One region of the Phyllobacterium sp. YR620 genome, then DNA from elsewhere that is predicted to be linked to it. Evidence: riboswitches for the same ligand, from Rfam matches in the RefSeq annotation. Region 1 holds a riboswitch; the other holds the start of a gene.
The links. A riboswitch is a leader RNA that binds a small molecule or an ion and turns the genes downstream of it on or off. The one in region 1 is predicted to bind S-adenosylmethionine.
Positions count from the first base shown of each region.

Region 2: another riboswitch for S-adenosylmethionine. It lies ahead of BLR72_RS16950 (O-succinylhomoserine sulfhydrylase); the one in region 1 lies ahead of metA (homoserine O-succinyltransferase).

Region 1 is NZ_FNJP01000006.1:87,057-97,650, forward strand. Features, by position in the region: gene BLR72_RS18715 (hypothetical protein) at 532-723, shown strand; gene BLR72_RS18720 (GFA family protein) at 1,052-1,498, opposite strand; gene BLR72_RS22560 (hypothetical protein) at 1,888-2,034, shown strand; gene BLR72_RS18725 (YciI family protein) at 2,096-2,473, shown strand; SAM-I-IV-variant riboswitch at 2,601-2,707, shown strand; gene metA (homoserine O-succinyltransferase) at 2,749-3,687, shown strand; gene BLR72_RS18740 (helix-turn-helix transcriptional regulator) at 4,252-4,701, opposite strand; gene BLR72_RS18745 (L,D-transpeptidase) at 5,042-5,749, shown strand; gene BLR72_RS18750 (RHE_PE00001 family protein) at 5,887-7,077, shown strand; partial or broken gene exbB (tonB-system energizer ExbB) at 7,446-8,159, shown strand; gene exbD (TonB system transport protein ExbD) at 8,171-8,623, shown strand; gene BLR72_RS18765 (TonB family protein) at 8,623-9,486, shown strand; gene BLR72_RS18770 (GMC family oxidoreductase) at 9,483-10,594, opposite strand, start outside.
Region 2 is NZ_FNJP01000005.1:150,486-161,079, forward strand. Features, by position in the region: gene BLR72_RS16935 (rhamnosyltransferase WsaF family glycosyltransferase) at 1-313, opposite strand, end outside; tRNA gene BLR72_RS16940 (tRNA-Gly) at 1,323-1,396, opposite strand; gene BLR72_RS16945 (2'-deoxycytidine 5'-triphosphate deaminase) at 1,459-2,550, opposite strand; SAM riboswitch at 2,628-2,707, shown strand; gene BLR72_RS16950 (O-succinylhomoserine sulfhydrylase) at 2,771-3,964, shown strand; gene BLR72_RS16955 (hypothetical protein) at 3,961-4,164, opposite strand; gene apaG (Co2+/Mg2+ efflux protein ApaG) at 4,439-4,831, shown strand; gene BLR72_RS16965 (hypothetical protein) at 4,831-5,127, shown strand; gene BLR72_RS16970 (Hsp33 family molecular chaperone) at 5,140-6,135, opposite strand; gene argF (ornithine carbamoyltransferase) at 6,128-7,066, opposite strand; gene BLR72_RS16980 (aspartate aminotransferase family protein) at 7,077-8,282, opposite strand; gene BLR72_RS16985 (GcrA family cell cycle regulator) at 8,786-9,304, shown strand; gene phoR (phosphate regulon sensor histidine kinase PhoR) at 9,383-10,594, opposite strand, start outside.

The DNA.
Region 1 (10,594 bases):
TCCTGACTGCGATGGCTCTCATTGTCGGAGCGTGGCTGTTTTTCATTTTACGCCAGCATATGAGATGATCGATCGGCATGAACAATAATAGAGCCTGGTATCTCCGGATTGCCGCTTTTGCCCTGATCCTGATCGTGTTCCTGGGCGCGAGCGTTTACTTCCTTCCGTCTTGAAGGGTGGAAAAAGCCGGATATTCAACATCAACACGTAATATTGGAAGGGGCGCGGTTTCGTAGGTGAATGCTGATGGAGGGTGTATACTGCTCAACGGAGGATATATGCTAAAAACCTATTATAATTGCCCTATTTCCGATGAACCTGTTCATGAAGTGCTACCCCGAGACGGCGATTTCGTTGAATTCTTCTGCCCGACCTGCGGACAGTTTCGGATTTCAAATAAATCGATCACATCGATGCGCCACAGATCGCGCGGCGAGAGAGAGGCCATGCTGACCGACGCCAGGCGCGATGCTCAAGGCGGAGATGGCATTCCGCTCATAAGAGACAGCCATTCACATGCGAGGAAAACAGATGACCAACGATAAGACGACTTCCACATGGAAGAACCGCCCTCCGGGCAAAATCGGAGAAACCTACACTGTCGATCACCTCATGGAAGCGTTTAACCTCAACAGGGATGATGCCGAACAGTTGATCATCAAATTCAATGGTGATTGCGAGCGGATCAATGCTTCGGTCAGCGCGCGAAAGAGACGCCGTTAGCCACATTTTTTCGAGCCCCTTTTGCTCACGCTAAAAAGGGCACAATCCTATGGCCTTACAGGCAAGACATTCTTTCGACTGAAATCAATCTCCTGTCACAAATGAAGGAAACCGATGACGCTATACCTATGGTATTTCATCGTTCTAGGCGGCCCCGTCTTATTGGGCGCCATCATCGCATTCGATATGATGAAGCGCAGGCAATCGGCCAAGCTTAACAACAGGCCTCAGGCCATGAAAAAGCTTTGTCCCGCGGAATAAGCCATTCGCTGATTTGCAGCCGCCACTTAAAAGCCCCCTTGCCTACCCGCGCACTTCCCGGAGGCTCTCACTTCTTCCGGTCACGCGGCGTGCCATAGGCCGCGTCGCGCGGTCGCGAGTACTGATCTATTCTTGGCAAGGTATCATCGAAGGCAATCCAGGGAAGCTTCAGCTGCCAATAAGTATGCGCAGTGGGGGCGAAATGTTCAGGATGATCGAAGAAGCCGATCGTCAAATATATCTCGCCGGCTATGCCCTCATCCTCATACCCGATTGAGGTGCCACAGGTACCGCAGAAGCTGCGCACTACCCCACTCGTTCTTGAGAAGGTCTTTGGTGGCTCATGCGTAAAGCGAAATTGTGCCGTTTTGTAACCCACCCAGATCGTCAGCGGTGATCCGATCGCGCGACGACAATCATCATCGTGATCGTAGCAGATCCAGAACGGTTCGCCCTCGGCCTCGGCGGTGACTTGCCCGCAAAAGCAGGCGCAGGTTTCCAGCCTTTGTGTCATTCATTTCGAACCAATTGCCTGAAATTTAGTTCCGCGTCGGTAAATTTGCATTTATACATTTTGGATCGATTGCCAAGAATTGGGACCCAGCGAATAAAGATTTGGTCTCGCGATGGTGTAGCATTATTTCGACGGCCGCTTGGCAACATGCACCACGTCGGGGGAGTCCATATGAAGAGCAGCGTCAGAGCCTGGTTTATCTTTGCTTTGGTTTTCATTGCGGCCGCGATAATCTATTTTGGCGTACCACTCATTTGGCATGCCTTGTTTGATCGTCCAGCATAACCAAGGTGAACGTCCGCTTCCTCTAACGCCTTTCCGGAGAAATGATGAGGAAACTCAGTTTAACGAGATCTGCTATGTGGGGCGCTATACTTGGATGCCTGCTGATGGCCATATGGATACTCTATACCGGCAGGGCGCGAAGCGTTCCCGCAACAGGATATCTTGTCGAGCTTCTCGGAGGGGCAGCGGTCGGAGCCGGACTGCTATCCCTCATCGTGTGGCTTGTCGGATCCGCCGTGCGCCAGAAATAGCAATCGGGATTTCGCCGCCGATTTTTCCTGTCATCATCGTCTGAAAAGAGGGACGCAGTTCATGTTCTACGCCATCTTGGCCTATCACGAGGAAGAGATTGTCGAATCATGGTCGAAAGAGGAGGACGCATCGTTGATGGCCGAACTTCTGGAAATCGGCGACCGCCTTGTAAAGGAAAAGAGCCTGGGCCCGGCGGCCCGCCTTGGGCCGACCCGGCGCGCGGTCACATTGCGCGGCAAGGGAGCCGGTATCGTCACGGACGGGCCGTTTACAGAAACAAAGGAGCAATTGCTTGGCTTCTATGTTGTTGAGTGCCCTGCAATTGAGGGGGCGATCGCGATTGCCCGCGACTTGCGCCGTGCCAACCCGACCGCCGTCTATGAAATCCGCCCGGTCTTGCTCTACCAGTCCGGGGCGACGCTATCAGACAGGGATTGATTGGCACTCCGGTTGGAGTTCCTACGCATTTCAAAGGCGGGTCGCTTGCAAGGGCCTTGACCTCCGCAAACGCCGGATGCGGTATCAGAAGAGACTTGCGAAGTTGCGATCGTCTGCGTAGAAGGGGCTTCGACATCAAGAGTTGGGTTGACGCCCAACGCCAACCTGCGCTCCGGGCAAGGTGGTACTTCCGTCAGGGAGGATGTGGCCGAACCGGCAATTATACGGATTTAGCTACCGGCGTCTGTCCAGCGAACCAACAGGAACGCGCGATAATGCCGATAAAGATCCCCGACGATTTGCCCGCACGCCGCCAGCTCGAAGCCGAAGGCGTCAATATCATGCGCGAACGGGACGCGGTGCGTCAGGATATAAGGCCGCTGCGGATCGGATTGCTCAATCTGATGCCCAACAAGATCAGCACGGAAACGCAGATCGCAAGGCTGGTCGGCGCAACGCCGCTGCAGATCGAACTCACCCTCGTTAGGATAACCAATTACGTGGCGCGCAACACGCCGGTCACGCACATGGCATCATTCTACCGTGCCTGGGAGCAAGTCCGTGCCGAGCGGTTTGACGGATTTATCATTACCGGCGCGCCGGTCGAGCATCTGGCCTTTGAAGACGTGCAATATTGGGATGAGCTCCGCCACATTTTCGATTGGACGCAGTCGCATGTCCATCACTGCCTGACTATCTGCTGGGCAGCCCAAGCTGCGCTTTGGCATTTTCACGGCATCCCGAAGCACGCCCTGTCGGTAAAGGCTTTTGGTATCTTCAACCACGGCAACCTCGCGCCCGCTTCGCCATATTTGCGCGGTTTCTCTGATGATGTGCTTATGCCCGTGTCGCGGTGGACGGAGGTTCGGCGCGACGACATCCCACAGGGGCGCGGCCTCAAGGTGCTGCTTGAGGCGGAGGAGACGGGGCTAGGTCTGGTCGATGATCCTTCATGCCGGTCGCTCCACATGTTCAACCACCTCGAATATGACACGAACTCACTTGGCGACGAGTATTTCCGCGATCTCGCAAACGCACCTTCAATGCCGCTGCCTCGCAATTACTTTCCCGATGACGATTCGTCATGTAGGCCGGCGAACAGGTGGCGCAGCGCTGCCCATCTCCTTTTCGGCAATTGGATCAATGAGATCTATCAAACCACGCCTTTCAACGTCGACGACATAGGCATGATACCGCGACAGCTGGTAGGTTGACGCGATAAGGAATGTCGCTGATTTACGCGCGGATCCTTTTGACGTATGTAAATGAAATAGAAGCTTATTGGTATTTAGCTTCCGTTCGACCTTGACCCGATTTGCCCAGTCCCGCCTGATTTCGTATTAGAATCTAGGCCGTCCGGATGCCGGATCATCAGGAGATAGTCGAAGCGGAAACCCGAAGGTTCCGCGCTTGTTCCCCAAGCGCGCCACCTCGCACCCTTCATCAGGCATGAGAAACGGAATCTCGCACGCCCTCCCCGCCTTCCGTGTCCCATCATGCCGACGACTGCAATAGACATTCCGGAAGTCGGTTGGAAATTGGATGGATCGTGTCTGACGCCAAGCGTTTATTGTCGATCTCCCCGTTATCCACTTCCCCCGCCGGGGTGATTGTTGATTGGAGGTGGATCTGTACCATCAGGCTGTGCAAGGCAGAGTCCACCTCCCGACCTTGTGACCCCGAGGGCGCCGCTGGCATCTTTGCCCGCCAGCGGCGCTCCCCGTGTTTTCCATGCACGGTGCTATCTTGCTCGAACGCCGTGTGGCGCCCTAACTTGTTCAATCCGCCTCAGCCGCATCAACAGGGCGATACAGGCGAATATCCTGCGAAGGTGTGCAGGCAAATGTCTCACGGTAAAGCTTCGAGAACCGGCCTGGGTTGGCAAAGTGAAAGCGGGCGGCGAGTTCCCTGACCGACATTGCGTCCCCATTCTCGATGATCTTTCGAGCCGCCTCGATACGGCAATCCAGCAGCACCTTTATGGGCGTTACCCCTTTCAGCTTGCGAAACAGGCGTTGCAATGACCGGGTATTCACCCCGGCCGCGCTGGCGATATCGGACAGATTGATGGGCTGAAGAAGGTTGTTGCGAATGAAGTCCTCCGCGGCAGCGAATTGCTGCGAAGGACTTTTGGCCGGGACCGCGCCCGCGCTGGCAGGCTTTGGTTCATCCATTTGGCCTGAATGGGAGGGCGCGGAACCAAAGAGCAGGGCCGTGTCATCTATCATTCTTGATAACTCTTATTGAGTGTTGAAATTCGAAGTTCGGTAAAGGTACAACCAGATGTTGAAAAGGAATTAAGTAAAACGAGTGATTGTGCAAACCTTAAATCAGCCGGGCAAAATTCAAAATTCGACCTTAGATCTATGTCGGAATGTACTGTGTTGACAACTGTCAACACCAGGCTCTGGTGACGTTACGTTGACAGCTGTCAACTGACGCTCACGTTAAGTGCCGCTATCGACTTCACTATTTGTAAACCACATTTCCATACAGTCAGAGCTTATATGCACCGGCTTGTAAGCGAGTACTGCAGTGTCCCAGAGCAACGACGCATTCACAACCGAGATTAAACCGCACTCTGTTTCCAGGCGCCAAATTCTGATTGGCGTCGGCTCACTCGCATTGGCGGGTGTAGGGGGCTGCACTCAAACGACTTTTGAACTGCCCGAAATGAATATTGACCCGCTCCCCACGAGCGGTATCCGCCCGCAAATCAGCGTCGACAAATCCGTGACCGCACCCGACGTCATGTATGCGGCGGTCCAGGAAGGGCCCTACTCACTTCCGGCCGTTCCCTATCAGAAAATTCCGGCGCAGTTCCGTCGCCAGATCGTCGTCGACCCGACCGGCGAGCAACCCGGCACGATCGTCGTCCGGCTGCAGGAGCGCTACCTTTATCTTGTCCAGCCAGGTGGTGACGCCATCCGCTACGGAGTCGGCATTGGCAAAGCCGGCTTCCTGTGGAGCGGTCGCGCCAACATACAATACAAGAAGGAGTGGCCGCGGTGGACGCCGCCACGCGAAATGATCGGCCGCAAACCCGAACTTGCGAAATACGAAAACGGCATGGAGCCCGGTCCGCAGAACCCGCTGGGGGCCCGCGCACTCTACATCTACAAGGATGGCGTCGATACAGGATACCGTATCCACGGCTCGCCGGAATGGTGGTCCATTGGACAGTCGATGTCCTCTGGCTGCGTCCGCCTTATCAACCAGGACATCATCGATCTTTATAATCGTGTCCCTGGAAAAGCGACGGTCGTGGTTGGCTAACGTCGTCAAAGCGTCTAGACTAAGCCTTACGCCAGCTCGTTGATTCACTCTCCTCAACATTTGCCGGGTCGGCAACGCGCGGCTGGAAGCGAATGCTCATATAGCTTCCGCTTAACCTTTCGTTTACCATGTTTTCAATGGTTTACGATTCGGCTGATTTTTCACCCTGGGATTTGCTTGCTCCGCTCGTTGCGGCAGAAGACGCTCTCGCTCGGCTTGATGACCGGCTCGGCCGAAAAGGGGACCTTGGCGAGCCCAGTGGCCGCCGCACGCGGGAAGGGCTGCTACGGGAAAACGAAGGCTGGATAACCCGCTCTCACTTTATCGAAGCATGCAATGCCTTATGGCTCGCTGGTGAACTCGTCCACACCGAGGACCTCGTGCTTCACGATGCCCGGATGGATATTCGAACCCCTACCCACGAGTTGACCAAGGCACACGCGATCCTGCGTTGCCGGCGTCAGGTCGCGGGCAACGCCCCAGGCTGGGCCCTTAGCGCAAAAGGCATTGCCGCGCTGCGTGGACGCACCCTTAGCGAGGCCCCGCTCACGCCCGTTCCAGTTCATCGCGCGGAGCCGGTTACAGACCTTGCGAAAACCGAAGCCGAGAATGAATTTGAGGACGGTCTGGCCCGCCTCGATACATTGCTGGACCGCACGACGCGGCTTCTCGCAGAGTCCGGAAATTCCGCTTTTCCGAATCCTCCCTCCAGGCAGGGGACAGAACCGCCTCCCTCGGCGGTGACCCCGGACGGCGACCCACTCGTTTATGATCCCGATTGGGACGAAGATGCGCGACTGGATCGTTGGCTCAAGGTGTATGAACGTTCGCATGGCCTGCCGCCGCTGCTTGCGGCTGCTGTGGTCTGGGATGCGTGGGAACAGATCGAGCCGCTACAGCACCAGCATTGGCTTGGTCCCATGCTCGTTGCAGCCATGTTGCGGGAGCGCGGCAAGACAAAATCACACATGGCCGTCTTAAATGCGGGTCTGCGTTCCGTCCCGCGCGAGCGGCGCCGCGCACGCGACCGCACAACGCGCCTGCTCGCGTTTCTGGAGGCAGTCCAGACCTCCTCAACGACCGGTCTCAAGGATGTCGAACGGCTTGGACTCGCCCGCATGCAGATGGAACGCAAATTGAAAGACCGCCGCTCCACCTCCAGCCTCCCGGGGATGATCGATCTTGTACTTTCACTTCCTATGGTTTCGACGGCTCTGATTGCCAAGGAACTCAAGGTGTCCCAGCGCGGCGCCCTGAATCTCATCGCGGAACTTGGCGTGCGCGAGATGACCGGCCGCGGGCGCTACCGCGCATGGGGAATCATCTAGCATGGGAATATTCACCAGATTATAGTTGATTATTTTACTCATAAATAATAAGCCGCTCTCCACGACATTTGAAGGAACGGCTAATGAAGCAGACACAGGCCGATAAAATCTCGAAGGCACGTTTTATGCAATGGTCGCCGGTTGGCCCATTGTTCGCCACGCTCGTATTCGCGGCTACCGTTTGCGGAACGGCACACGGACAGGAAACGGTAACCCCTCCTGAACCCAACTCAGCGCAACAATCGGCCCCCGCCCCGGAAACAACAAACCCTGCTGCAAACACGCCGCCACAAACGATATCACCTGCGCCTTCAGGCGCGGTTATGCCGATGGATGCGCCGGCGCCAACCCCGCAGGCCACGCTGCGGAATTTGCCGCACAATCTCTCACCATGGGGCATGTTCATGGCGGCCGACTGGGTCGTCAAAGGTGTGATGATCGGGCTTGGCTTTGCTTCACTTGTCACCTGGACCGTATGGCTCGCTAAGACACTCGAACTTGCAGGCGCGCGTCTTCGCGCTCACCGCGCACTCCAGATCATCAACAACGCAGCTACATTGAGCGACGCGGAAAAAGAGCTTGAGGGGAGGGGAGGGCCCGGGGCTGCACTCGTCAATGCCGCTCGCCAGGAAGTCCGCCTGTCTGCAGATGCGAGAGAACATGCTGGCGCCGACGGTCTGAAGGAACGCGTTGCCTCGCGCCTTGCCCGTATCGAGGTGCAGGCCGGCCGGCGCATGAGCCGTGGCACTGGCGTTCTCGCCACGATCGGTTCGACTGCGCCCTTCGTCGGCCTGTTTGGGACGGTCTGGGGCATCATGAATTCTTTCATCGGCATCTCGGAATCGCAGACAACCAATCTTGCGATCGTGGCTCCGGGCATTGCTGAAGCGCTGCTGGCAACTGCGATCGGCCTTGTCGCCGCCATTCCGGCGGTTGTGATCTATAATGTGTTTGCGCGATCGATTACCGGTTACCGCCAATTGATTGCCGATGCATCGGCAGGCGTCGAACGTCTCGTCAGCCGCGACGCCGATTATGCGCTCGTTCCACAAACATCAAAGCGCGCCGCAGCGACAGAATAGGCGGCACGACCATGGCAGGCGGCATCCGGCACAACGTCTCCGACGACGAACTTCAGGAAAACCACGAAATCAACGTGACGCCATTCATCGACGTCATGCTGGTGCTCCTGATCATCTTCATGGTCGCGGCGCCCCTCGCGACAGTAGACATCAATGTCGACCTGCCGGCCTCGACGGCGACGCCGGCGCCTCGTCCAGACCAGCCGGTCTATCTGACTTTGAAGGACGATAAATCCATAGCCATCGGCAACGACACGATGACGCGCGACTCCCTCGGCCAGTTCCTCGACCAGAAGACAACCGGCAACAAGGAAACGCGAATCTTCCTGCGCGCCGACAAGGCGGTCGACTACGGTTCGCTCATGGACCTGATGAACGCGCTGCGGGACCATGGTTACCTCAAGATTGCGTTGGTGGGACTTGAAAGCGCACCTCTGGCTCCCAAAGGTGAAAGCGCGCAGTGATGTCCAACGGGTCTGCCACCGCCGGGGGAGGGGGCCCGCGTCTTGATTGGCGCGAAGTTGGTCTCTGGTCAGCAGCCGGACTGGTCGTTGTCGCGCTCCACGCGGGCGGAGCCTGGTATTTACAAAGCCGACAAAGCGCTGCACCCGCAGGCGATATCGCGAACGCCATCATCATCGACATGGAGCCACTGCCTGCGCCGATCGTGCCTGAGCCGGTTGCACGGGATGCGCAACCAATCGACCCCGAACCGACAGAGCCCGAGGCGGTCGAGCAGGAGGCCGTATCGCCCGAAGCTCTGCCCGAAGTCCAGCCGGAACCGGAAGAGCAGGTAACGCCGGTTGAAGAGGCAGAGCCCGTAGAGGAGGTGACGCCCGAACCAGTGCAGGAACAGGCCGAGGGAGTCGTGGAACTTCCCAATGTCGACGTGCCTTTACCCGTCGTCCGCCCAGAGCCGGAAAAGCCTGACACGCCAAAGAAGAAGGCCGTCCGCAGGCCGGAACCGAAGACGGCGGTTGCAAGGACCGAGGCTGAAACGCCCCGTCAGGCAGTGCAGCAGCCGCAGCCTGCAGCTTCCAGCGCAGCGTCGGCGCGGCAGGCGGAAAAGTGGAGTTCACGGGTCCAGGCCTATCTTATCCGCCGCGCCCGCAGCGCCCGCACATCGGGCGAGGGAACGGTTCGCGTCAGCTTTACCGTCACGCGGGACGGCGATATTGTTTCCGCTCGCATCGTTGGCAGTTCTGGCAATCCGACGCTCGACCAGGGCGTTCTCGATGCCGTACGCCGGGCATCACCAGTACCATCCGCTCCCGCCGATGTCACAGTATCGCGCCAAAGCTTCACCGTACCGTTTCTGATCCGCTAACCGCGCACGATCATTTCCGCAGCCTTTTCCGCAATCATGATTGTCGGCGAATTGGTATTGCCTGAGGTGATTGTCGGCATTATCGATGCGTCCGCCACCCGCAGCCCCTTGATGCCACGGACCCGCAATTGCGGATCGACCACCGAGGCTTCATCCGCGCCCATCCGGCACGTCCCGACCGGGTGAAAGATTGTCGTGCCGACCGCACCGGCAGCTTCAATCAATTCTTCTTCCGTCTGATAGGAGGGTCCGGGCTTGAATTCCTCCGGCTGAAACCGTTGCAATGGTTTCTGCGCCACAATGTTGCGGGTGATGCGGATCGAATCGGCAGCCACATGACGATCACCCGGCGTCATCATGTAGTTGGGTCGAATGGCGGGCTGCATCCGGTGGTCCGGCGACTTCACGTGCACGGTCCCTCGGCTTTCAGGGCGGAGATTGCATACACTTGCGGTAAAAGCCGGAAATGCGTGCACGTTCTCACCGAACTTCTCCAATGAAAGCGGTTGCACGTGATATTGCAAGTTCGGCATGTCAAAAGACGGATCCGAACGCGTGAACACGCCGAGCTGGCTTGGCGCCATCGACATGGGACCTGACTGTCTCAGCAGATATTCCAGTGCAATCGAAGCCTTGCCCAGCAAGCGGTTGGCTTTCTCGTTGAGTGTCGGAATCCCGGTCACTTTGTAGGCGCAACGCAACTGCAAATGATCCTGCAGGTTTTCGCCCACGCTACGCCGATCGAGCACCGTCTCGATACCAGCCGCCTGGAGGGCTTCGCCCCGCCCGATACCGGAAAGCTCCAGAATATGCGGAGAGCCGACTGCGCCTGCGGCGAGAATGACTTCGCGGCGGCAATCCACGGTCCTGGCCGTGCCCTCCTGATCGAACTCGACGCCTTGGACTTCGAGCCCATCGAGAACCAGTCTGCGCACATGCGCGCCGGTCGCCACGGTGAGGTTCGGCCGCTTGAGGGCAGGGCGCAAAAACGCCTTCGCGGTATTCCACCGGATACCGCGTTTCTGGTTCACCTTGAAATAGGACGACCCTTCATTGTTGCCTCGATTAAAATCGTCGGTGCGCGGAATGCCCGCCGCCTCAGCGGCGT
Region 2 (10,594 bases), on a different contig from region 1:
GATAAAAGATATGAACAACCACTGCCACCTTGTCAAAAATTATGCGGCTGGGGATTTGTCCTTGTCCGACATGGGTGACGGGATTTGTTTCGTCCGTGATCGGGCGCGCGATAACTGCCCCGATTTGATCCAATGCTCCAATGTTACCCAATTTCGTACCAGAGGACGACATCACATTGGGAAACAGCCACGTAAGCGGATTGCGGGCGTTCTCGATGTGGGAAGCCAAGTATCTCAGAAATTGCGCCAAAAAGCCCCGGGCGCCCTTGGTTTTAAGAATGATTGCTGCTTTTTTTGCGGTTTTCAACACCATCAACTCTGCATGCACCCTGCTTCACAATTATAACCATCGCTAGACGAAGGTCGTTGCTTTGTAAATCAGGGACCCTGTTGTTGCGGGGTCAAATTGACAAGGGCCACAATGGACGAGGCGAGAAAAGACGTGAGCGATGCAAATTTATTTGAAAATGAGAGGACCGAAAAATTGCATGACCAGCCAAAACGATTCCTAGCGAGACTAACGTAATTTCTTTCCGCGATCATCTCATCACGGATACAATGGAGAAATTTCATCGGAGCGCCATGTTCTGGCCCGCCTAGGAGTAGGCGCCGAGGCGAAATTGAGGCGCTTTACGCCGATATACTTTTGGCGATTGATGTGTTGGGTTAGTCTTTTTTTAAGGCCCCTGCCTTCTTAAAGCTTGCACAAAAGCAACACCCAAAGGCAATTGCACGAAGAAGTACTATTTCCATTTGATCGCATCGGTTCTCTACGACACATTGATTTTGTTGAGGAGGACGAGCCATGGACGAACTCACGGCTATCATCACACTGTTTGCGCCGTGCGCATTGTGGGTGGGTGGTCTTTACCTTCTGGTCGTATGGCGGACTCGCCGACCTTCATCGAAAAGCGAAATGTAGCGATCCCGACTTGCTATCTGTTGAACACGCGCGAGACCCACTCAAACGAATTGGCGATGCTGACGCCGCCAGTTTCGATTTGCGAACCTCGTCGGTCACAATCTTGCTGTCCTTCACCTGTTGGGTGATCGAGCACCCAAGCCGCAGGGCCAAGCACCGGCGTATGGCGCCGCGCCCGCCGCGCCTTGGCCAATGCGGTCATCAAGCGTTGCACCTGCGACGAGCTATCGACAATATCGAGTTGGATATCGGCTATCAGCCGGACGATTGCCGTCGAGCGCTTCGAAAGCGGCGTTGTGGATCGCCGGTACCGTCTTGGTATTCGATCCCTCCTCGGCCCAAGCCTCATAGGCTTCAGCAGCGTATCGCGAAAATGACGGTAAGTATCTGAAAAGATTGGTGGAGCGGGTGAAGGGAATCGAACCCTCGTATTCAGCTTGGGAAGCTGCTGCTCTACCATTGAGCTACACCCGCATTTCACTATCAGTGACCGCTGACAGCGGTCTTTGTCAAGGGGTCGCGAGCGGGCTCCGCCGTCAGCGGAAGTGCTTCGAGAGCTTCAGGCCCTGCGCCTGATAGTTGGAGCCGAGATCAGTTCCATAGAGGGCGCGCGGGCGCTCCAGCATATGCTCGTAGATCAGGCGTCCGACGATCTGTCCGTGTTCGAGAATGAACGGCACTTCATGGCTGCGCACTTCGAGTACGGCGCGGCTGCCAGTGCCGCCCGCTGCCGTATGGCCGAAGCCCGGATCGAAGAAACCGGCATAATGCACGCGGAATTCGCCGACGAGCGGGTCGAATGGCGTCATCTCGGCGGCATAGAGCGGCGGCACGTGGACCGCTTCGCGCGAGACGAGAATATAGAACTCGTCGGGATCGAGCACGAGTTCCCGGGCGCCGCGATCATGGATCGGCTCCCAGAAGTCGAAAAGATCGTGGACGCCGCGCCGGTCGACATCGACGACGCTTGTGTGATGCTTGCCGCGATAGCCGACGAGGCCATTCTGATCGCCGGTGAGGTCGATTGAAAGGGCGATGCCGCCTCCGGAAATATTGGGGGTTTCGGAGGCGACGAGCGTCTCGGCGGCGTGGAGTTCCGCAAGCTCGGTTTCCTCCAGTTGCGCGCGCCCGGTCCGGAAGCGGATCTGCGACAGGCGCGAGCCGGTGCGCGCGACGATCGGGAAGGTGCGTGGGCTGACTTCAAGGTAAAGCGGGCCATGATAGCCGGCCGGAACCTTGTCGAACTCCTGCGCGCCATCGACGATGACCCGTGTGAAGATATCGAGGCGCCCGGTCGAACTCTTCGGGTTGGCCGAGGCTGAAACCTCGGCAGGAAGCGCCAGGCTTTCCAGGAGCGGAACGATATAGACGCAGCCGGTCTCGAGAACCGCGCCCTCGGTCAGATCGATTTCGTGCAGTTTCAGGCGGTCGAGCTTGTCGATGACCGGCGTGCCCGGGCCCGGCATGAAGCTCGCGCGTACGCGGTAGGCCCGCTTGCCGAGGCGCAGATCGAGGCTCGCCGGCTGGATCTGGTCGACGTCGAATTCGCGCTCGGTCTTGAGTGCTCGCGCCTCAAATAGCGCCCTGATGCCGCTATCGGCCAATATGCCCGCTTCTCGTCTCGCCATGTCGACCATCCATACAAAGAGACGAAAAGCTTTAGCGCCTCACCCGATTGACGCAAGCGGCCAAGAGGATTAAAGCACTTTTATCCCGTGGTGATTTGGCCGGCCGGCTTGCAGCCACGTAAAATAATTTGCTAAAAGAGGCCCGGTCTCGTCCGGCCTTTTTGCGATTCCCGCAAGGCCGGTTTTTTATTGGCCAGTTTTCTGGCAGATTGAGACAGCGATGACCAAGGATACCACCCGCAAACTGCGTCCCGCCACCCAGCTCGTCCATGCCGGAACCCTGCGTTCCGGCTTCGGGGAAACCTCCGAAGCCTTGTTCCTGACGCAAGGCTTCGTTTATCCGTCCGCAGAAGCAGCCGAGGCGCGTTTCAAGGGCGAAGAGCCCGGATTCATCTATTCGCGCTATGCGAACCCCACGACCGACATGTTCGAAAAGCGCATGTGCGCCCTTGAAGGCGCGGAAGATGCGCGGGCCACCGCTTCGGGGATGGCCGCCGTTGCTGCCGCAATCCTCTGCCAGGTGCGAGCCGGTGACCACGTGCTTGCCGCGCGGGCGATGTTCGGCTCCTGTCGCTACATCATCGAGACCATGCTGCCGCGCTATGGCGTTGACTTCACGCTGATCGACGGCTCCAGGATCGAGAATTGGGAAAAGGCAGTTCGCCCCAACACCAAGGTGATGTTCCTCGAAAGCCCGACGAATCCGACGCTCGAAGTCATCGATATTGCCGCCGTCGCCAGGGTCGCGAACTCTGTTGGCGCCAAGCTGATCGTCGACAATGTTTTCGCAACGCCGCTCTTTCAAAAGCCGCTTGAACTCGGCGCCCACATCGTCATCTATTCGACGACCAAGCATATTGACGGCCACGGCCGCTGCCTCGGCGGCATGATCCTTTCCGACAAGCAGTGGATCGACGAAAACCTGCACGAATATTTCCGCCACACGGGCCCCGGGCTTAGCCCGTTCAATTCCTGGGTAATGCTCAAAGGGCTCGAAACGCTTGCCGTGCGCGTGCACCAGCAGACGAACAATGCGGCGAAGATTGCCGACTTCCTTGCCGGACATCCGGCCGTCTCGAAAGTGCTTTATCCCGGCCGCGCCGATCACCCACAGGCTGACATCGTTGCCAAGCAGATGAGCGGTGGCTCGACGCTGATCGCCTTCGAGGTCAAGGGCGGCAAGAAGGCCACATTTGCGGTCGAGAATGCACTCGAGATCATCCAGATCTCCAACAATCTCGGCGATTCGAAGAGCCTTATCACCCATCCGACAACGACGACGCACAAGAACCTGACGGACGAGGCTCGTGCCGAGCTCGGCATATCCGATGGACTGCTGCGGCTATCCGTCGGTCTCGAAGACGTCGATGATCTCATCGATGATCTCGATGCGGCACTGAACGCATCGCGCTAGGACCTGGCTATAGCTGGTGGCGCGCCGACACTGATTTTGGCGCGGCCTTCCGCCACGCCATCGCCATGGCGCACGACATCGGGCTCGGCCATGGCGAGAATGACAAAGGTCGCACCTTTCTCGCCCCAGCCGCCCGGCACCGGTTCGAACATGTCTGCAGAGGTCTCGCGCATCATGGCCTGGTCGTCGCGCGTCAGCATCAGAACCCCGCGCAGTTTTTCCGGACGCAAGGTGGCGAAGATTTGTTGCTCACACGGAAATCGGTCGTGCCAAAGTGGCTGCTCTGCGTGCTTTCCGGAAATGAGTGCGCCATGGCGGCGAAGGCTTCCAGGGTCATCATGACTGGCTCCTTTTGCATCCTCGATCCTAACAAAGGAACCGTGACCGACGAAGGTTTTAGTTCGATCCGTGACCAGTAATGGTTGACGCATCGGCCGTGAGTGGCGATATCAAGGAGTGAAATCGAGAGCAGGCATGTACAAGGCGACAACGCGCGATATCGAAGTGACCGTCGAGCCGTTCTATCTGGAGGAGCAATCCAACCCGGAGGAAAATCGCTATGTCTGGGGCTACCGGATAACCATTGCCAATGACTCGGATCTGACGGTGCAATTGCGCGCCCGCTACTGGAGGATCACCGATGGCAACGGCCATATCGAGGAGGTCCGCGGACCGGGCGTCATCGGCGAGCAACCCATTCTCGATCCGGGCGACTCCTTCCAATATTCATCCGGCTGTCCGCTGACGACGACATCAGGGGTCATGGTCGGGCGCTATTCAATGCAGACGACGTCAGGCGAGCGCTTCGATATCGAAATTCCGGCCTTCTCGCTCGACCTTCCCGATCAATTGCGGACCTTGAACTGATGGCCGAAACCGAACGCACCAACGCGCCCTATCTGAAGGCCCTAACCTGCTCCGCTATCGTCTTCGTACTGGCGATCGGCGCCTATTTCCTCGGCTATACCCTACCGAGTTTCACCAGCGCCTCCGACGCCGCCAGCCGATTGTTCGGCCTTGCCCTGGTCCCCGGACTGATTGTCGGCCTCTTTGCCAAGAAATCGCCAAAGCCATGGCCGTTATGGCTGATTATCGGCGGGTTCGTCGTTGTTCTGATCGCCGTCACCGTCATCCATGAAATGACGGCTTCGATGCGGGTCTGACCGCCGGATCGGTCAGTTTTTCGGCAGGAACTCGCCCGGATCGAACTCGTAGTGCGTCGAGCAGAATTCGCAGGTGACGCTGATCTTGCCGTCTTCGATACTGTCCTCGATCTCTTCGGCCGTGAAGCCTGAGAGCACGCCGGCAATCTTCTCGCGCGAACAGGAGCAGTCGTCGTTGACGCGGACCGCATCGAAGACGCGGACGCCGCGCTCGTGGAACAGCCGATAGAGCAGACGTTCCGCGCCAACCTGCGGATCGGTCAGTTCAGAGCTCTCGATCGTCGCGACCAGCGCCTTGATTTCGGCCCAGTCGTCATCCTCGAAAAACTCGTCCTCCTCATTGCTCGGCGCATCGCCGGCCGGCAGGTCCCGCTGGCGCATGCGAAGCTCGGATTCCGGCAGGAACTGCACGATGAGACCGCCGGCGCGCCATTGTTCGACAGGCTTGCCGTCCGGGCCTCGCTCCACGAGCTTGGCGACAGAGAGGCGCACATCGGTCGGAATCTGCTCCGACTGGCGGAAGTAGGTCTTGGCAATCTCTTCGAGGTTCGAGCCGTCGAGTGCGACGATGCCCTGGTAGCGTTGTGTGTATTCGCCCTGGTCCACAGTCAGCGCGAGCGTGCCGCTGCCGATCAATTCTTCCTGGGCGGTACGGTGCCCGGCAATCGCCTCCGCCAGGCGTTCCTCATCGTAACGCGCATAGGCGCGCACGGAATTTGGCGTGCGGAAATCGACGACCAGCATGTCGACGGGTCCATCCGACTGCGACTGGAAGATGAACTTGCCGTCGAACTTCAGCGAGGTACCAAGCAGCACGGTCAAAACGATGGCTTCGGCGAGCAGCTTTGCAACGGGTTCGGGATAGTCGTGGCGATTGAGGATCTCATCGAGCGTCGGCCCCAATTGCACCGCACGGCCGCGGGCATCGAGATCCGCAACCTGAAACGGCACAACGGCGTCGTCGCCGGCAAATACATATTCGTCGGAACGAATTCCGGTATCAGACACTGGAACGTCCTCCTTCAAGACACCATGCGAGAATTGCCTTTTGCGCGTGCAGCCGGTTTTCCGCCTCATCAAAGACCACCGAATGCGGTCCGTCGATGACGGAGTCGGTTACCTCTTCGCCGCGATGCGCGGGCAGGCAGTGCATGAACAGAGCGTCGGGATTGGCATGCTGCATCAATGCATCGTTGACCTGATAGGGCATGAACACGTTATGGCCGCGGGCACGCCCTTCCTGTCCCATCGACACCCAGGTGTCGGTGACGATGCAATCGACGTCCTTGACCGCAGCGACCGGATCGGTGGTCAGCTTGATCTTGCCGCCGGCGCCGCGGGCCCAGTCAAGATATTTGCTGCTGGGTTCGCTGCCGTCCGGCGTTGCGATATTGAGATTGAAATCGAAACGGGCTGCCGCCTCGACCAGCGAGTGCAGTACATTGTTGCCGTCGCCCGTCCAGGCGAACGTCTTGCCCTGCACTGGCCCGCGATGTTCCTCGAACGTCATGATATCCGCCATGATCTGGCAGGGATGCGTGTCGTCCGTCAAAGCATTGATGACGGGAACCGTGGCGTTTTGCGCCATTTCGGTCAGGCGGTCATGCGTCGTCGTGCGCATCATGATGATGTCGACATAGCGCGACAGCACCTTTGCCGTATCGGCAATGGTTTCGCTGCGGCCAAGCTGCATCTCCGAACCGGTCAGCATGATGGTTTCGCCGCCGAGCTGGCGCATGCCGACATCGAAGGAAACGCGTGTGCGCGTCGACGGCTTGTCGAAGATCATTGCCAATACTTTGCCGGCAAATGGCTTTTCAATGTTGCCGGCTTTGAGCCGCGTCTTGCGTTCGCGGGCGTCGTCAAGGATCGTGCGCAGATCGCCGGACGAGAGCGCTGAAAGGTCGGTAAAATGCCGGAGGTCCTGCTTGATTGTCATGGCCCGTCCCTCACGCGCTCTTCTGCCTGGCGGCAACCGATAGGCGTTCAGCCGCCGCCTCGATGCGTGAAAGCGCCTCGCGCGCCTCTTCTTCCGATGCAACCAGAGGTGGAAGCAGGCGAATGACGTTGTCACCGGCGCCGACCGTCAGAAAATGCTCGTCGCGCAATGCCTGGACCAGCGTCGTATTGGGAACGACGCTTTTGAGGCCAATCAAGAGGCCGCGGCCGCGCACTTCCGAAATGACTGCCGGATAGCGGTCGGCAATGGACGCAAGGCCCTGCTTCATCGTGAGGGCAATCTTCTGCACGTGTTCAAGGAAGCCCTCTTCCAGGATGACGTCGAGCACGGCGTTGCCGACAGCCATGGCAAGCGGATTGCCGCCATAGGTCGTGCCATGAACGCCGGCGGTCATGCCCTTTGCGGCTTCGGCCGTGGCAAGGCAGGCGCCAAGCGGAAAGCCGCCGCCGATGCCCTTTGCGACCGCCATGATATCCGGCCTGATGCCCGACCACTCATGGGCGAACAGCTTGCCGGTTCGACCGGCGCCGGTCTGAACTTCATCGAGGATCAGCAAAATACCCTCATCGTCGCAGAGCTTGCGCAGAGCGCGCAGATCTTCATCCGGGACGGGACGTACGCCGCCCTCGCCCTGGATCGGCTCGATCAAAATGGCAGCAGTCTCCGGCCCGATTGCAGCCTTCAAGGCCTTTTCGTCACCGAAAGGCACCTGGTCGAAACCCTCGACCTTGGGTCCAAAACCTTCGAGGTATTTTTCCTGGCCGCCAGCCGCGATCGTTGCCAGCGTGCGGCCATGGAACGCGCCTTCGAAGGTGATGATGCGAAACCGTTCGGGATGGCCGTTGACATAGTGGTAGCGCCGCGCGGTCTTGATCGCGCATTCAAGCGCTTCCGCACCGGAATTGGTAAAGAACACCTTGTCGGCGAAAGTCGCGTCGACAAGACGCTGGCCGAGACGGCGCTGGCCGGGGATCTCGTAGACGTTGGAGACGTGCCACAGTTTTTCGCCCTGGCTCTTCAGCGCTTCGACGAGATGGGGATGCGAATGGCCGAGCGAATTAACGGCAATGCCGGCGGCGAAGTCGAGATAGCGCTCGCCGGTTTCGGTCACCAGCCACACACCCTCACCTCGCTCAAAGCGCAGATCCGCACGAGCAAAAGTGTCGTAAAGCGGTTGCGCGATTGCGTCCGTCATATCGTTACGGGCCTCCAATACCCTGTTTGCCGAAACTGCTGATTACAAAGAAGAAACGGCCGTGTTGAAATCAAAAAGCCGCCCCACAATGCCATTTTGAGGGCGGCCATATGCCAGTAATATCGTCATTCGAACCCCAATTGTCAAATGAACACTTTTGATCCCATTCATCACCAACACGAACCGGATGAGCCGATCCATTAACTACAACTTCTGCGCGTATCCGCTGGAATATTTGCCACCGACTCTGCAATTCGTCATTTCTGCAACAGTCTATCGCGCAAGTTGGGGAAAACCCAAAAAAGCACCCCTGGGATCGGCGCCCGACTCTTGTCACAGAGTCATCGCATATTGTAGCTTGGTAATCGAAAAAGCTAGATTTCGTACGGCGTCCTCGTCATCTGAATAGATATGGTATCGAACCAATCTGGAGCAATCCAGATGCGAGGAAGGATTCAGTCCGGAGTCTACATAAACAAGCCCCATATGGAGCTAGGAAAACGATGAACTGGACAGATGAGCGCGTAGAACAGCTGAAGAAACTTTGGGCCGAAGGTCTGAGTGCAAGCCAGATCGCAGCACAGCTGGGCGGTGTCAGCCGCAATGCGGTCATCGGCAAGGTTCACAGGCTGAAGCTGTCCGGGCGGGGCAAGACCACGTCCACCCAGACACGCAGCAAGAAGATCAACACGGGGTCATCCGGCGCATCGCGCAGCGGCGGTTCGTCGGGGCATGTCGCGACCCGCGTCGTCAGCCGCAGCATCGGCGCGACCGCTTTGCAGACCGAATACAGCACTGAACTCGTGCCGGTGATGAAGACTGTCACGGACGTCGTCGTGCCGATCTCGCGGCGCCTCGAACTGGTGCAGCTCAACGAGCGTACCTGCAAATGGCCGATGGGAGATCCGCTGCAGCCGGACTTCAATTTCTGCGGCAACGATGTCGGCGAGTCCGGGCCCTATTGCGGCTATCACTCCCGCCTAGCCTATCAGCCCGCGTCCGATCGCAGGCGCGTCCGCTAATCTTGCTCCTTCTGACTGGGGCGCCATTCGGCGCCCTTTTTTTGTTTGCCGTGCACCAAGCTCAACGAGCGGTTGGCGTCAGGCCTTCTGAGGGCCGAAGACAACGGTGAAGGTCGAGCCCTCACCGACCCGTGAGCGAACGACCAGGCGTGCACGATGCCGCGTCAGTATGTGCTTGACGATCGCAAGTCCGAGGCCGGTGCCTTTCTGAGCCCTACTGGTTTCAAGATTGACGCGGTAGAAGCGTTCAGTCAGCCGCGGGATATGTTCCTCCGGTATGCCAGGGCCGAAATCCTGGACCATGGCCTTGATACCATCGTCGCCGCGCTTGAGCTCGACGACGATGCGCTCGCCTGACTGGCCGTATTTCAAGGCGTTTTCGACAAGGTTCTGGAAGACTTGCGTCAGTTCATCCCTGTCGCCAAGCACGATGACGGGATCGGGATCGATCTTGCGTTCGATGTCGACGCCGAGATCATCCGCAAGCGGGCGCAACGAATCCACCACATGATTGATCAGCGTCGTCAGGTCCACCTGGTCCTTGACCGCGATATGCGCCTTCATCTCGATGCGCGACAGTGACAACAGGTCATCGATCAGGCGGGCCATGCGCTCCGCCTGCTTCTGCATGATCTCGAGGAAATTGTCGCGCGCCGCCTCGTCGCGGCGGGCCGGCCCGCGCAGCGTCTCGATAAACCCGGTCAAGGATGCGAGGGGCGTGCGCAACTCATGGCTGGCATTGGCGATGAAGTCACTGCGCATGCGTTCAAGGCGATGCGCTTCGGTTTGGTCGCGAAATGATAGAAGATATTGCCGGTCCTTGCCACCGGCCCGGTCGAGGAGGAGAACCGTCGCTCGATACCAGCGCTCGACCGGCACCCGTTCGGCAAAGTCTACCGACCGGGCGACGCCATCGGCCATGACTGACTGAACCAGCGCCTGCAGTTCGGGGGCCCGGAAATGCAGGAGCAGAGCCCCGCCGCGCGCCAGCGGCCCGAAGGCGCCATTGGCGACGGGATTGACGTAAAGGATCGTCCCGCCATGGTCGAAGATGATAAGCGGGTCGGGCAATTGCGCGGCAAGCTGCTGGCCGGACAGACGGAAAATTGCCGGATCGCTGGCGGGAGATTCCGCCGGTACATCGCTGCGCGGCAGCGTCGCAGAAAGCGCAACGACCGCCAGGAGGACGAGCATGAGGACGGCAAAGCTCAGCCACCATGTCGCCTGAGTGCTGAGGACAAGAGCGGTAATGAAGGCGGCGGCGCCGAGCACGAAGCGTGCCTGGATCAC